One region of the Sporosarcina pasadenensis genome, then DNA from elsewhere that is predicted to be linked to it. Evidence: riboswitches for the same ligand, from Rfam matches in the RefSeq annotation. Region 1 holds a riboswitch; the other holds the start of a gene.
The links. A riboswitch is a leader RNA that binds a small molecule or an ion and turns the genes downstream of it on or off. The one in region 1 is predicted to bind cobalamin.

Region 2: it holds a riboswitch for cobalamin, as region 1 does, so the genes downstream of both, AB1K89_RS13000 (ribonucleoside-diphosphate reductase subunit alpha) here and AB1K89_RS14910 (ABC transporter substrate-binding protein) in region 1, are expected to answer to the same signal.

Annotation. Positions count from the first base shown of each region.
Region 1 is NZ_JBFEGM010000011.1:97,303-105,200, forward strand. It holds gene cobD (threonine-phosphate decarboxylase CobD) at 1-452, opposite strand, end outside; gene cbiB (adenosylcobinamide-phosphate synthase CbiB) at 439-1,395, opposite strand; gene AB1K89_RS14900 (adenosylcobinamide amidohydrolase) at 1,395-2,861, opposite strand; gene AB1K89_RS14905 (FecCD family ABC transporter permease) at 2,863-3,855, opposite strand; gene AB1K89_RS14910 (ABC transporter substrate-binding protein) at 3,848-4,819, opposite strand; cobalamin riboswitch at 4,939-5,123, opposite strand; gene argS (arginine--tRNA ligase) at 5,361-7,028, opposite strand; gene AB1K89_RS14920 (YwiB family protein) at 7,025-7,450, opposite strand; gene AB1K89_RS14925 (transglycosylase domain-containing protein) at 7,623-7,898, shown strand, end outside.
Region 2 is NZ_JBFEGM010000009.1:37,550-45,447, forward strand. It holds gene AB1K89_RS12980 (ABC transporter permease) at 1-284, shown strand, start outside; gene AB1K89_RS12985 (MOSC domain-containing protein) at 398-1,084, shown strand; gene AB1K89_RS12990 (ribonucleotide-diphosphate reductase subunit beta) at 1,107-2,168, opposite strand; gene AB1K89_RS12995 (flavodoxin) at 2,114-2,563, opposite strand; gene AB1K89_RS13000 (ribonucleoside-diphosphate reductase subunit alpha) at 2,548-4,761, opposite strand; cobalamin riboswitch at 4,923-5,101, opposite strand; gene AB1K89_RS13005 (PH domain-containing protein) at 5,355-5,720, shown strand; gene AB1K89_RS13010 (NUDIX domain-containing protein) at 5,902-6,378, shown strand; gene AB1K89_RS13015 (hypothetical protein) at 6,434-6,895, shown strand; gene AB1K89_RS13020 (erythromycin esterase family protein) at 7,150-7,898, opposite strand, start outside.

The DNA of each region.
Region 1 (7,898 bases):
AGATATAAAACGGATACCGTCGATACCTTCTCCAATACCTCCTCAACCGGCAAGCGGAAGCCGTCCGCTTCGGAAGCGATGATCCGTTCAATCTCGACTCCCTTCGCCCGCAACGTCGCTTCGTATTCCGAAAACGTCGGGTGGACGACGATCGCCCGTCTCCCCCGGTACCGGTCCGCAATGAGCGACAAGATTTCTGCCGCTCCGTTGCCCGCAAACACCGACGCTTTCGAGACGCCGTGATAATCCGCCGCCTTCGATAGGAAAGGCTCGCCGGACGGGTCCGGGTAGGTGTTTAATCGCGCCAAGAGATCCGGCCACATCTCGATGACGGCCCGCGGAGGTCCCGCCGGATTGCAGTTTTCGCTGAAATCAAGGATTCGCGAAGGCGGGGCCATTCCGAGCTTTTCATAGACGTGCCGAGGATTCGCCCCGTGTTCAGGCAATTGCATAAAAAATCACTCCAATGAATGTCATGACCAGCCAGAAGGCGAATGACACCGCCTGCATTTGCCGGATGGCCAATTTGATGTGCGCCGCTTGCAACGGCTTCAGTCCGGGGCCGATTTCCGGCCGTTCGGAAATGGTTCCCCGATATGTACTTTTCCCGCCTAATTTAACGCCGAGCTGCCAAGCAGTTGCCGCCTCGAGGTAGCCGCTGTTTGGACTCGGGTGATTCCGCGCGTCCTTGCTCCAGCCGACGAACCGCTTCCTAAAAGGGATTCCGCCTTCATTCTTCGTGAAGATGAGGATGAGGAAGCCGGTAATCCTTGCGGGAATGAAGTTCAACACATCATCAGCGCGTGCGGAAAACTTGCCGAACTCATGGTAGCGGTCGTCTTTATAGCCGATCATCGAGTCGAGCGTGTTGACCGCTTTGTACATCCATAATCCTGGAGCACCGAAGAGGAATGCCCAGAACAACGGCGATGTAATGCCGTCTGCCGTATTTTCCGACACCGTTTCAATTGCACCACGGGCAATCCCCCGTTCTTGCAGTGTGTCAGTGTCGCGGCCGACGATCCACGAAAGCTTTTTCCGTGCTTCCTTAAGATCGCCAGCTGCTAGCGGCTCGTACACATCGAGTGCAGCGTCCCGCAAGCTTTTCCGGGCGAGCCCAATGGCAATGAGGACCGCTTCGACGACGATTCCGACCACGATATGTAGTTGGTAAGCGTACCAGACGATAGCAAGAACAATCGCCGTAACGATGAAAACGACGATGAGCAGCATCCCAGCGCCTTTCAGTACGCGGGCGCGCCCTTTGTTCAAGAGCGCGGTGAGCTTCGAGATGCATGTGCCGATCCATCGCACGGGATGCGGCCAGTTCGGGGGATCCCCGATGGCGCGGTCGAGGGCGAACCCGATCGCGATTGCAATAAAATGGGCTTGCATTACGACGTCCAGCCCTTTGCTTTTTTATAGGCACGGATCGCGCGGACAGTGCAGTCGTAAACGCCGTGGCCGATTAGTTTTCCGAGCGGCGTGATCGGGCCCGCGTATGGCAGGTGCTCCCCTTCTTGCGTCGCGGCGACGAGGAGGCTGTCGGTCGATGTGCCGGTCGCGATTGTGCCGGTGAGCGGGTCTTTGACGTTTTCGGTTTGGAGCGCTTTCGTTTTCGCCTCGGTTGCGGTGATCATCGCCTGGATGAACGCCTCTTCGGGCAAGTGGCCGTTGACGATGACCCATGTGTTGATCGTGCCGACGCGTTGTTCGCGGTCAAGTGCTTGCGAGACGTCGACGGCATTGCCGACGCCCGCTGTCACCATGACGAGGACGGAGCCAAAATCGCCTTCGTATTCGCCGATTTCCGCATGCTCGGTCGTGACGGCGGTCATCATGCCGACGGTGTCCGACAGTGTATAGCCGTGTTGTTCGAGGTAGGCGGACATCTCCGCTTGGACGTCGTCGCAGTTATAGTTTTCGTCAACGTGGCGGTTGACGAATGCACGGTACCAGCCGAGCCCCGCGTTCACGACAGCGGACGAGACGGTTTTCAATGGTTGGTTGACCTGTATTGAAACGCGTTCCGCAGTGACGGTGAAGTGTCCTTTATTGACCGTGAACGGTTTGGTTTCCTCAGTTTTTTGAGGAAGAAGCGTCATTTGCGGCTTCGGCAGTTCTGGATGCGGCTGCGTTTTGACGCGCGCATTGTACACTTTGCCGATCGTCGACTCGCGGATGACTTCCTGCGGGTCGCCGATCATGGCGACCTCCCCTTTTTCCATGAGAAGCAGCCGGTCGCAATAAAGGGAAGCAAGGTTGACGTCATGGAAAACGGAGATGACGGTGACACCCTTTTCGATGGCGTGGTTACGGATCGTGTCGAGCAATTGTTGCTGGTGGGCGATGTCGAGATGGTTCGTCGGTTCGTCGAGCAGGAGGATTGGTGCCTCTTGCGCGAGCGCCTGCGCGACGAATACTCGTTGCTGTTCGCCTCCCGAAAGCAGTTCGATTGCCGTATCTTTGTAGCGGGTGACGCCGGTGTAGGCAAGCGCCTCCGTCACCGCCCGCTCGTCTTCATCGGACCAGGATGAAAAAAGCCCGGTCTGGTGCGGATATCTGCCGAGCGAGACGGTGTCTTTCACGGTATGCGAGAAGGCGTGCGCATGCAGCTGCGGAAGGACCGCCACCTTTTTCGCGAACTGCTTTTGGGAATAAGCTTTAGCGTCCTCCCCGTCGATCCGGACAGTTCCAGATTGGGCCGGCAAGATGCCCGAAATGATTTTCAGTAGCGTCGATTTCCCGCTACCGTTCGGGCCAAGAATGCCGAGGATTTCGCCTTTATTCACACGAAACGAAATGTTTTTGACGATCGGCTCTTTTCCGTAGCCGCCGGAAAGATTGTCGACTTGCAGCATATTACATAGCCCCTTTCCTTCTCTGTCTATAGAAAATGTACGCGAACACCGGCGCGCCGATGAACGCTGTAATGACGCCGACCGGTAGTTCTGAAGGAGAAATGATCGTTCGAGCGATGAGATCGCAAATGATGAGCAATGATGCACCGTTCATGAATGACAATGTAAGGAGATGCCGGTGATCGGATCCCCACATGAGGCGTGTCATATGCGGGACGACAAGGCCGACGAAGCCGATCGTTCCTGATACAGCAACAGCTGAACCTGTCAAAATGGAACCGCCGATGAGAATCATGAATTTGCGGCGTTTGACGTTGACGCCTAGATGATGTGCGCGTTCCTCGCCGAACAGCATGGCATTCAATTCCCTGCGGTTCATCCAAAGAATGAAGGTACCGATGATGACAAATGGAAGTACCATGACGATGTAATTCCAGCCGCGCATCGAGACGCTACCGAGCAGCCAGCCGATGATCTGCCGCAGCTCTTCACCGGTTAGCGCGATCATGAGCGACAGGACGGAGCCTAAAAATGAACCGAAGATGATCCCGGTGAGGATGATCGTCTCCATTTTCATGGAACGGTCGACGAGCCTTGCGAAGCCGATGACGAGGAACATCGTTAAGGCGGCCCCGATCATGCTGAAGACAGGTAAAGTGTATGTGCCTAGGATTGGAATCGACAAACCGAAAAAGAGTGTCACGACAGCACCCACCGAGGCGCCGGATGACACTCCGAGTGTGTATGGATCAGCAAGCGGGTTTTTCAGCAATCCTTGGAAAGCGGCTCCTGAAATGGCGAGCGCTGCACCGACAAGCCCTGCTAAAATGACGCGGGGCATTCGGATTTTCCATAGGATATTTGAGGCGGTCGTATCAGACGCATCCCAAAACGTGCTGATCGGAATTTTAACGGTTCCAATCGAAACACCGAGCCATACCGCCACGATAAGTGTGGCGGCGGACACGATGTAGGCGAGTGTTGCTTTATTCACCAAACGCCTCCGGATAGATGGCTTTTGCCACTTCTTCCAGGCCGATTGCGAGACGTGGACCTGTGCGGCTCGTTATGTCTTCATTGACTTGGACGACCGCATCTTCTTTGACAGCAGTGATGTCACCGAAGCCGTCCCGGTTTTTCACACTTTCAACGATATCCGGCACATAGCTGTACATGATGAGGATGACGTCAGGGTTCTGGCTGACGATTTCCTCCGGGCTGATCATGACCCAGTCTTCTTCCGTTACAATGTTTTCAGCACCGATCATATCAAGCATTTCTTGCATGAATGTATTTTTCCCCGGAGCATAAATTTCTGGCGCATCCGAGTTTTCAATGAGTACACGTTTTTTATTCTCGACAGTTGCTGTTTTCGCGAGAACTTCTTCGACTTTCGCTTTCATATCCTCGATGATTGTAGCGGCTTCTTCAGATTTGCCAGTCGCCTTGCCGAGCGTTTCAATCGTTTCGTATGTCTCTTCGAAATCCGCCGCATTTTTCACGACGAATACATTGATTCCCGCGTCGCGGAGCTGTTGCAAGCCTTCGTCGCTAATGCCAAGCATCGATTCATGAGCGAACACGATATCCGGTGTCATCGAGACGATCTTTTCGACATTGAATTCCTGTCCGCCGATTTTCTCTTTCTCCAATGCTTCTTCCGGATAGTTATCCCAATCGTTGACGCCGACAATTTCGTCGTTCAGGCCGAGCGCGAACAGGATTTCCGTATTGCTCGGAATCATGGAGACGATTGTTTCAGGGGCTTGTTCGAGCGTAATGTCATTGCCGACCGCATCTGTAAGCGTGACCGGGAATGCCGCTTCCGCAGTCTTCGCTTCTTTCTGTGTATTTTCTGTTGCTGGTTTGTTGTCTTTCTCCGCGTTTTCCGTGCCGCATGCCGCGAGCAGGAACGTCGCTAGGATTGCTGTTAGCCAAAGCTGCCACATCTTCTTCATTCCAATTTCCTCCTGTTTGTTCCAAATAAAAATCCCCCGTTTTGTGGACGGAGGAATGTGTTTAGTAAAAATACAGCAACAGAACAGCGCTGATTTCCACCAAACCTATCCTCGTAGGGTACGGGTGACTCATGAAGGCAGGTCTCCTGGCTTATGCTCATCGCGTACCGCGCCTTCCCGGAATTTCTCCAGTGGCAACTTGCGGCTTGCGAGCATGTACAGTGGCGGGACCGCGCCGGAATCGAACCGGCTTCCCTTTTAACCCCAGCGTTGACGGCGGGGCACCTTCACGTTTGGTTATGTAATTGTGATTCGCATTAATTATACTATAGTTTTGTGCGATGTCGAGAGGGTGCATTTTCGGGTTTATGCGTAATTATTAGGATTTATGCGTCATTATTAGCGTTTATGCGTAGTTTCTAGGATTTATGCGTCTTTTCCCGGGTTTATGCTTCTTTCCGGGAATTTATGCGTATTTCACAGCTTTTGAGCGTATTTGGTCAAAAAAACGCCCCTCCACATTCGGAGGGGCGTATCATTTTTACATTCTTTCTGGTGCGGCAACGCCGATGAGTTTCAATGCGTTGGCGATTGTCGTGCGTGTTGCTGTAATCAATGCTAGACGCGCTTCGGACAGGTCGCGGTTGTCCGGATCGAGCACTTTTTCAGCGTTGTAGAAACTGTGGAATTCTGCTGCCAGCTCCTGGATGTAGTTTGTAATCCGGTGCGGTGAGCGGAGTCGAGCAGAATCGCTGACGGCACGCGGGAAGTCGCCGATTTTCTTCAGCAACGACAATTCCTTTTCCGTCTGCAATAACTCAACATGTTCCGTCGATGCTGCAAGGTTCGCTTCATCCGCTTGACGGAGAATTGATGAAATACGCGCGTGCGCGTATTGCGAATAATAAACCGGGTTTTCATTGGATTGCGAAATGGCCAAATCCAAATCGAAGTCCATTTGCGAATCGGCGGAGCGCATCGCGAAGAAATAACGGACAGCGTCCAAGCCGACCTCTTCGACGAGTTCGCGCAACGTAACCGCTTTTCCGGTACGTTTGCTCATTTTGAATTTCTCGCCATCCTTATAAAGCTGCACCATTTGCGCAACTTCCACTTCAAGCGTATCGCGGTCGTAGCCGAGCGCCTCGATTGCCGCTTTCATCCGCGGAATGTACCCATGGTGGTCAGCTCCCCAAATGTTGATGAGCTTGTCGAAGCCGCGGCGGAGCTTGTCTTCGTGGTACGCGATGTCCGGCGTCAAATATGTGTATGTGCCGTCATTCTTAATGAGGACGCGGTCTTTATCGTCCCCGAATGTCGTCGAGCGGAACCACGTCGCGCCGTCCTCTTCGAATACATGTCCGTTCGCGCGCAATTTATCGAGAGCGATTCCGATCTTCCCGTCCGTATAGAGCGACGTTTCCGAGAACCAATTATCGAAGGGTACGCGGAAATCTTCCAAGTCCTTCTTCAGTTTCGCCAATTCGAATTCAAGTCCGTATTTCCGGAAGAAATCCTGACGCTCCTTTTCAGGGACGTTCACGTACTGATCGCCAAATTCCTCAGCAAGCTTTTTGCCGATATCAATGATGTCCTGTCCATGATAGCCGTCCTCCGGCATTTCCTTTTCAAGACCCAATGCTTGGAAGTATCGCGCCTCGACTGAAAGGGCCAAGTTATTCACTTGATTGCCCGCGTCATTGATGTAATATTCCCGTGAAACGTCAAAGCCCGCAAAATCGAGGATATTGCACAGTGAATCACCGATCGACGCCCCACGCGCATGGCCTAGATGCAAGTCGCCCGTCGGATTTGCCGAGACGAATTCGACTTGGACCTTTAGATTCTCGCCATACGTAGAACGGCCGTAATCGGCTCCTTGGGCAAGTACCGTTTTCACGACTTCCCCTAAATAATCGCTTTTCAGCTTGATGTTGATGAACCCTGGTCCCGCAATTTCCAATGAATTGATGGAAGTCGAAGATGTGTCCAATTTCTCAAGGATAGCTTCCGCAATGGCACGAGGCGGCTTTTTCGCGATTTTCGTCAATTGCATCGCGATATTCGTTGCATAGTCCCCGTTCTCTTTGTTTTTCGGCGTTTCAAGGATGATATCCGGCATTACGGATTCCTCCGCCAGTCCCGAAGCGAGCACCGCCTCGCGGAATGCGTCTTTTATTTCCTGTTGGATCTTTTCAACTGCGTTCATTTTTGTCCCTCCGTATATGTAATCGTCAGTTCGTGTCTGCCGAGCAATGCGCCTTCCGCATGCAGCTCATAATGCGCCGTGAATTTGTCCGCCCCGACTTCCAGCTTCGTCGTCTTCACGAGGAGATCGAAAGTTGCCGGACCGTTGCCATACGTGCCCGGTCGCATTTCGTCGAGCGAGAACGGCAAGCGCATTTGAACCGCTCCGTTCCGCATGATCAATGCGTCTCCCTCTTCCAGCTTCACCGTCGTCCGCACTTGTTCACCGTTCAAATCTTCCACAAATCGCAAATAAGTCTTTCCCGCTTTTTCAATCAATGTACCCGACGCTTCCAGTTCATGCTTGTCCGCAGCTTGGCCAACATGCCGGATTGTTGATTGGAGCCGGACATCGACGATTTGTCCATCCTTATTTGATTCCACTCTTGCACCGCCCTTGACGTTCAAAATATCTATTCATTATATCGTTTTTCTCCCCACTATTCCAATACATCGTGAATTGTCGGAATCAAATCTATGTTTTTATCGAATTCCCGTTTAATCTGTCCGCGCCTGTTCCATACTGACTGGAAAGAACGGTGGGAGAAGGGATTGTATGAGACGAGTCGATTATATAAAGAAAAAGAAAAGAAAAAACTTCACTCGACGGATCGGCCTGCTGATTGTAACGGCGCTGACGGCGTTTTTCACTATGTTTCTATGCCTTCGCCTTTATGCGCAAATTACGGGCGCCCCTTCGTTGAGCGTGCCGAAAGCGAGCGTGTTCCTCGATAAGAACGGACGGCAAATCGGCGACAAGTTTTCCGCGGAGCGTCGGTATTGGGTAGGTTTAGATGAAATTTCTCCGTTCCTGATTGACGCAGTCATCGCG
Region 2 (7,898 bases), on a different contig from region 1:
TGCTCGGCCTCTATTCGAAGTCGGTTTTGGAGGCGTCTGTCATCGTCATGCCGGTTATCCTCATCTTTTCGCTCGGCTCGTTCATTCCGATGATTGTGGCGGAATATCCGTTTTTAAAAGCGGCTACTTATTTGCCGAACTTGCAATTAATCGAATTGGCGAAAAAAGTAGAGGCGGGAGCTGGCTTCTCGGGCGTGCTTATCGAACTAGCTATCATTTTAGGATGGGTCATTGCAGCTATTATAACGACGGTTGTCATCTACCGAAAACGGATGGTCGATTAATCTGAAACAAGCGCTCAGATTTATTGTCGGGTTCATTGTCGGTGTGCTTGCCATCATCATCTACAAAATGTTTTTTGCTTGATTGACAAAATATTGTAAGGGGCGAATGAACCGTGGGGAGAATTGTTATTCATTCATTGAATGTAGGCAAGCCACGTGACTTGCAGTTCGGAAAAAAAGAAGTAACTACCGGAATCAATAAAAAACCGGTTACAGAGCCCATCTATTTATCTACACTGAATTTTACCGGTGATGGGCAAGGCGATCTCGTCAATCATGGCGGAAAAGATAAGGCTGTTTGTGTATATCCGTTCGAGCATTATTCATATTGGGAGAGCGAATTGGAAAAGCCGCTGCATTCAGGAGCATTTGGTGAAAACTTGACCTTAAGAGGGTTAACTGAGGATGAAGTTTACATCGGGGATTCATTTCAAATCGGCGAAGCTGTCGTGCAAGTGAGCCAGCCGCGGCAACCTTGTTATAAGCTGTCGATCGTTCATGAACGCAATGACATGCCAGTGCTTGTGCAAAACATAGGCTATACAGGTTATTATTTCCGTGTGCTGAAGGAAGGTATCGTCTCCCCTTCCGACGAGTTGGTCCATATTTCGCGGCCCACTTTAGCCATCTCTGTGACCGAGGCAAACCGTCTCATGTATCATGATAAAGATAATATGGAAAGCATCCAAAATCTGCTGAAGTTGGATGAGTTATCGGAGAGCTGGAGAAAGACGTTTCTGAAGCGGCTGGCTGGCATTGAAGCCATTAACGACGGAAAAAGTAAGAACGCAAGCTACTAAAAATAGCTGCGTTCTTTTTTCATTATAAATCATCAAAGCCATTCAAATCACTCGTTTTCACATATTGCCTCGACGTCTGTTCGAAGAAATCCGTTTTCGTATCGTCAAAGTTATCGACATACGCTCGGATCCATTTCATCGGATTGTCGGTGAATTCCGGGTAAATCTCACTCAATCCAAGCATTCTAAGCATTTTATTCGCACGGTACTTCACATAGCCTGCCATTTCGTCCAGGTCGATTCCATCAATCTCCCCTAGCACATAACGGCTCCAAATGATTTCCTGCTCGACCGAATGGCGGAATTGATCATAAATCCATTCCGTGAAAGCTTGGGTATTGTACGCAGGGTTTTCAGCAAGCGCGGCGCGAAAAATGTCACTGATCGCCTTGCCGTGCTGCAATTCGTCCCGATTGATGTAGGAAATCATTGTCGACGTGCCAACCATTTTCTGATGGCGTGCAAGGTTATAGAAAAATGCAAAGCCGCTGTAGAAAAACAAGCCTTCCAGCAATGTCGTGTACACCATCGCCTTCAACACCGTTTCAATCGTTGGATTCTCTGCGAATTCGTTGTAGATGTCGACAATCCGCTCGTTCCGCTTCATAAGAACTTCATCGGTGCGGCCCATTTCAAATGAAGCCATCTGCTTGTCCAACGTCGTTACCGATGACAGGACGTACGCGTAGCTATGGTTATGCTCGCTTTCCTGATCGGCGATCGTTGCCATGATGGATTTCACCGAAGGATCGGTTGCGAAATCCGCGATTTTCATGGCGATTACGGTTTGGGGTCCGTCCAATGTCGCAAGCAATCCGATGATCTTAAGGAAAGCTTCCTGCTCCGCTTTCGACAAATTCGGAAATTGTTTCACATCCTGCGTCATATCGACTTCATTCGCCGTCCAAAAAAGGGAGCGGATTTTTTGTCGCAATGTGTAGAAATGAGGATGGGCAAGGTCATTCCAATTCAGAATGCCGCTCGCTTTCCCCCCGAATATCGCTGTTGATTTATTTTGATGTGCCGGGTTCAGCACTTTAACGCGTGTAAGTGTCGCCAATGTTGTAAAACTCCTTTCGACCATTCAATGACTTTTTGTTCCTGCGTACCACGAGGGCTTTGCTCGATTGTAAGAGGTTCAACTTCAGAATCATAAAACCGCGCCAGTTTAACAGCGGCATGGCAAAAGAGCTCATCCCCTCCAAACTGTGTATCTCCGGTTCCGAAGACGTAGACGTTTCTCGGTTTGAACCCAATATCCGCGACAAAATCCTTCACTTCGTCAGGCGTGGCACCCTTGTCCCATGTGAATGAACCGAGAATCATTGCATCGACCTCGCGTGGATTCGGCAACGGGCCGGTTCCAATCCGATGCATGGTTACGTCCATTCCTTCCGACAGCAGCGTCTCCTCCACTATTTCTGCCACTTCCTCCGTATTGCCGCTCCACGATGCATACGCAATCAGGAATGACACCATTCGCACTCCTCGATATCGGAAGCTGTCGACCTCATGTAATACGTCGTCTTCATGCCTGATTTCCAAGCCTGCATATGCAAATCGAGGAGGACGGACGCACGGATATTGTTCGGCACATAGACGTTGAAAGAAATTGCCTGGTCAATATGGCGCTGTCTTGCCGCATTCTGCTTGATGGACCAGCGCTGATCGACAATATACGCGGAACGGCGGTACACATCATATGTGTTGTGATCGAGATCCGGCGCAATGACCGGCAGCTTGTAGTCTTTCTTTTCCTCGTGATAGAACGCTTTGAAGATTGGATCGATGGAAGCTGTAGATCCTGCGATGACGGACGTAGAGCTATTCGGCGCAACCGCCATCAAATAACCGTTTCGGATGCCATTCGTCGCCACGTCGATTCGCAATTCCCGCCATTCCTTCGAATCGTATCCACGTTGTTCGAAATAAATCCCGTTTTGCCAATCCGATCCTTCGAATAAAGGGTAAGCCCCTTTTTCACTCGCCAATTCCATCGATGCTTTGATCGTTAAATAGGCAATTTTCTCGTATAGTTCATCCGCATAGTCAACTGCCTCATCCGATTCCCATTGGATATTCTTCAAAGCGAGCAGATGGTGCCAACCGAATGTTCCGAGCCCGATGCCGCGGTATCGGCCATTGGTCCGTTGCGCCTGGACGACCGGAATTTTATTCAAATCGATGACGTTGTCGAGCATGCGGACTTGGATTTTGATGAGTCGCCCCAATACGTCCGCAGGTACTGCACGTCCAAGGTTGATGGACGACAAGTTACAAACGACGAAGTCTCCCGGTTTAGAGCGTGTTACTACAATATCGTCCTCAAGCGTTACAGTTTCAAACTCAGTCGGACTCATATTTTGCATGATTTCTGTGCAAAGGTTACTCGAATACACCATCCCTTCATGCTTATTCGGATTGGCGCGGTTTACTTCATCACGGTAAAACATAAATGGCGTCCCTGTTTCAAGCTGGCTGCGCATGATACGTTTCATAATTTCAATCGCCGGCACGGTCTCCTTCGTCAATTCAGGGTGGTTGACACATTCCTCATACTTCTGACGGAATGAACCGCTTCCCTTAGTTTCATCATAATGATCCTCAAGCGAATACCCCATTACAGTCCGCACTTCATGCGGGTCGAATAAATGCCAGTCGTCTCGTGCTTCGACTTGCTCCATGAATATATCCGGCAGGCAGACGCCCGTGAAAATATCATGCGCACGCAAGCGATCATCCCCGTTGTTCAGCTTGAGATCGAGGAATGTGAAGATGTCCTTATGCCACACATCCAGGTAGACGGCAATTGCACCCTGACGCTGGCCGAGTTGATCGACGCTGACGGCCGTATTGTTTAGTTGCTTGATCCATGGAAGGACGCCGCTTGATGCCCCTTTGAACCCTCTTATCGAAGAGCCGCGGGAACGGACCTTGCCCATGTAAACGCCGATGCCGCCACCGTATTTCGATAGATTGGCAATATCAGTATTGCTGTCGTAAATGCCTTGCAGCGAATCATCTACAGTATCGATAAAGCAGCTCGACAGCTGTCCATGCGGTTTGCCCGCGTTCGCAAGCGTCGGCGTCGCGACCGTCATATAGAGATTGCTCATCGCCCAATACGCCTCGGCAATTTTATCGAGACGATTTTCCGTTTCATTTTGCATGAGCGTCATCGCAATAATGAGCCAACGTTCTTGTGGAAGCTCGACTGGCTGTTTGTTGAAATCAACTGCAGCATAACGATCCATCAACGTTTTCAACCCGATGTAAGTGAATAGCTTGTCCCGCTCTGGCTTTATGATTTGACCAAGCTTCTCCAATTCATCACGTGAATATTTTTCAAGCAATTCTGTTGTATACAAGCCTTTCTGAACGAGCCTCTCCACATGCTCGGCAAAATTCGTGTAAGCTTTCGTGCCCCGCAACTGTTCCTGACGAGAATAAACTTCCTGCAAATAGATCCGCGCAGCTACAAATGTCCAGTACGCTGAGGCTTCGTCAATATTGCTGAGCGCCTCCAAAATCATTGCTTTCGACCAGTCAGAGTCGGTACCTTCAGGATGACGCTCTCTCCAGCGTCGACTCGCTGAAATAAGCGCTTCCAACTTCTCCGCCCCAAATTCAGCTTGCAGCTTGTCCATAATGTCTGTTCTTTCAGTAATGAGTGTCATTCAATCCATCTCCTTTTAGCTTTGAAATGAAAAAAGCGATGATTCCACCTCTTCGGTGGAGTCATCGCTCATGGTTTTTGATTAGGAAACAGATCGGGATTCGCTTGAAAAATGAAAGCAAAGAACCCGCTCGCTTCCACCTCTCAACCCCCGAAGAAAGTGTCGCTTGACGATGGACGGCAGGTCTACTGGCTAACGCTTCCTCCTTCCGTCTCCCTTCCCGCTAGCCAAAGCTGCAGTGGTTTTGAGACGGTCGTCTGCGTTTACAGTTGCGGGGACAGCTCCGATTTGCGGATTCCCTATTAAACCGATAACGGTACCATTCCATCGTTCAATACTATATGTTGTGCCTTATGTACATCTACTACCCTAACATGTTGTGTTTTAATCGTAAATAGGTAGAAAGATATTTTATGAGTTTTAATTAAATTTTCGGGTGACCACAGGAATTTCCGGTATTGCTGGTTCTCCCAACACTGTCGCTTTGGTCGCAGTCTTGCGACTCAATCCTACAAAAGTAAAATAATTTACAATTCACTCTATACTTCCATAGACTAGTATGTAATGATACACATAAAAAGGAGGTATTGATGATGGCTGATTTAACTGCAATGATGGCTTGGACGTTTACGGAAGAAGTTGCTGTTCCCGACGAGATTACGGATTTGCTCATTGACGGTGAAGTGGCTGAGGTTGCTTATAAAACAATCCGGGACGTTGCGGTTGTGACAAACAAACGATTTATCATCGCGGACAAGCAAGGGTTAACAGGTAAAAAGGTGGAGATCTACACAATTCCATTCAAGTCGATCAATATGTATTCCACTGAAAATGCAGGACGGATCGATTTTAATGCTGAAATTGAATTGTGGACGAAGGCAGGAAAATTCAAATTGAATTTGAATAAAAAAGTCGATGTCCGTAAACTCGATAAAATCATAGCGAATGCCATACTTTAAATGACAGAGCCGTGCAATTGGATCCACGGGATCATTTGTCAGGGAGAAAAAATCAAATAACAAACTACTCGGAGACACAATTCAAAAATAAATTAGGTGTCTCATTTTTGCTACTGCATCAACACTAGTTGAAGATGGAGTTTATCACAAAAAATAAACTGAAACAAAAGGTCGGGTGTGTATGATAAAAATGCGAATAATGACTGGGGCCTATCTTTTTTGTGACAATAAACTTTTGATGTTGAAACGTTCCAAAGATAGAGCATTAGCATCTAATTTATGGACTGGAATTGGTGGACATGTCGAAGCTAATGAACATAATAATCCTGAAGAGTCTTGTTTAAGAGAGATTTTCGAAGAGACGGGAATAAGAAGGAATGAAATAGAGCAACTTAAACTTCGTTATATATTAATGCGAAGAAGCAAAGATGAAATTCGCCAACACTATATTTATTTCGGAAATACATCAAAGTTGAATTTTATAAATTCAGATGAAGGTGCTCTGCATTGGATAGACCTTTCGAAGATTTTAAACTTAGAAATGCCTTTGACCGTTAGTCATATGCTTAATCATTATTTCAATGATCCGAATGAACAATCGGTGTATATAGGGTCAGTTAATCACTCGAAGATGGAATGGTCTTGTCTCGCTGAATAGCTTCACTTCTTTATTTAATAAAGAGGTAGGTTAGTGGAAATAATGGAGGCTATATATGAAGAATGCATTAGCTGTGTCTTTTTTATTGATTATACTAATTCTCTCTGCATGTAATAATGTAGTCGATAATGAACCAGAAGAAAGTATTGATGCTTCAACTGATCAAATTGACGGTAGAGACAATAAGGCTCGAATCCTAAAGGTTGATACAGATTTAGAAGTGAAAAACGGATGGCATATTGCTCCAGAAGGTGTTCATACAATGACTATCTCTGCGGAAGTAGAAAATGTTGAAACGATACTATTTTGGATAACCCCAACAGGAACAGGGACTTGGGGGGAAAGAACTCTTATTGGCCACGACATAGATGGAAATGATGGATGGTCTATTGAATGGGAGTTTGGCGATAGGACATTCCACGACCATATTACTGTTCAGGCTTTGGGAAGCGATTTTGCAACACTAGCAAGCGAGACATTGAATGTTCATTCTGTTAACGAGGCGGATGGGGAATAATTTAATATGATATTCATTTATTACTTGAAGAATGTTGATCTGCTAACAGCCGAAGTTCATCATCAAATTGTCATAGTAAAACTGCACCTCCAATTGTCAGATGGGTGTCCAACAATTGGGGTGAAGTTCAATTTATGAGCGTTTTTAATTTCTATTGGTTAGTTTCTGTTGTAGTAGAAACGATTAGGGTCCTATTTACACTCAAATAGCGATTTTCTCCCCGTCAACCGAACCCGTTATCGGATGCCTGTCTTTCATTTACTCAAATCAATTGGTGTTAATGCCTTAGTTTCTTTAATAAAAACAAAACCATCATACCGGCTGCCGACTCTCGATGACACATAATTACCATACGCTTCGAATTCCGGATTATAGACAACCCCGATGGCGCGATGGCCGATCCATTCGTTGAATAAATGACGGTTCTCCTCTGTAAACAGAATGACTTGATCCTCTGCTTTTGCCGCATGCATATGCCCTTCCCATGAATTGAACTTGGCGGGTGGCACATTCATCTCTTGAAACGGTTCTCCCCAGCTTTCGCCGGCAATGACGGTCCCTTCATACGTCCCAAAGCCGATGGCAAATGTGTCTTCCATTCCATATTTCTCCCGGACGAGCTGCCCGACGTTAATCATATCGTGGTCGGCCATCGATGTTTCGGACGCATCGCCGACATGAGTGTTATGTTCCCAAATAATAATTTTGGCGTCTTCCCCGTGATAATTCAAGATTTCACCGATCGCCTCCACCATATGCATATCGCGTATATTCCACGAGATGGCGTCGTCCTGCATCATCGCTCGATAATACGATTCCGCATTTTTCGCAACTAATGCATTCATCGTCACATTCAAGTCTTTCTCCTGTTCATTCGAATAAAGGTCTTCATGACTGCGGATCGTAGTCAGCAAGTTTGTAACTTCCCGGATGCATTCCTCCGTGAAATGGGCGGTCGACAGCGCATAGTGCTCCGGCATCCGGTTGTACGGCTCAAAACAGG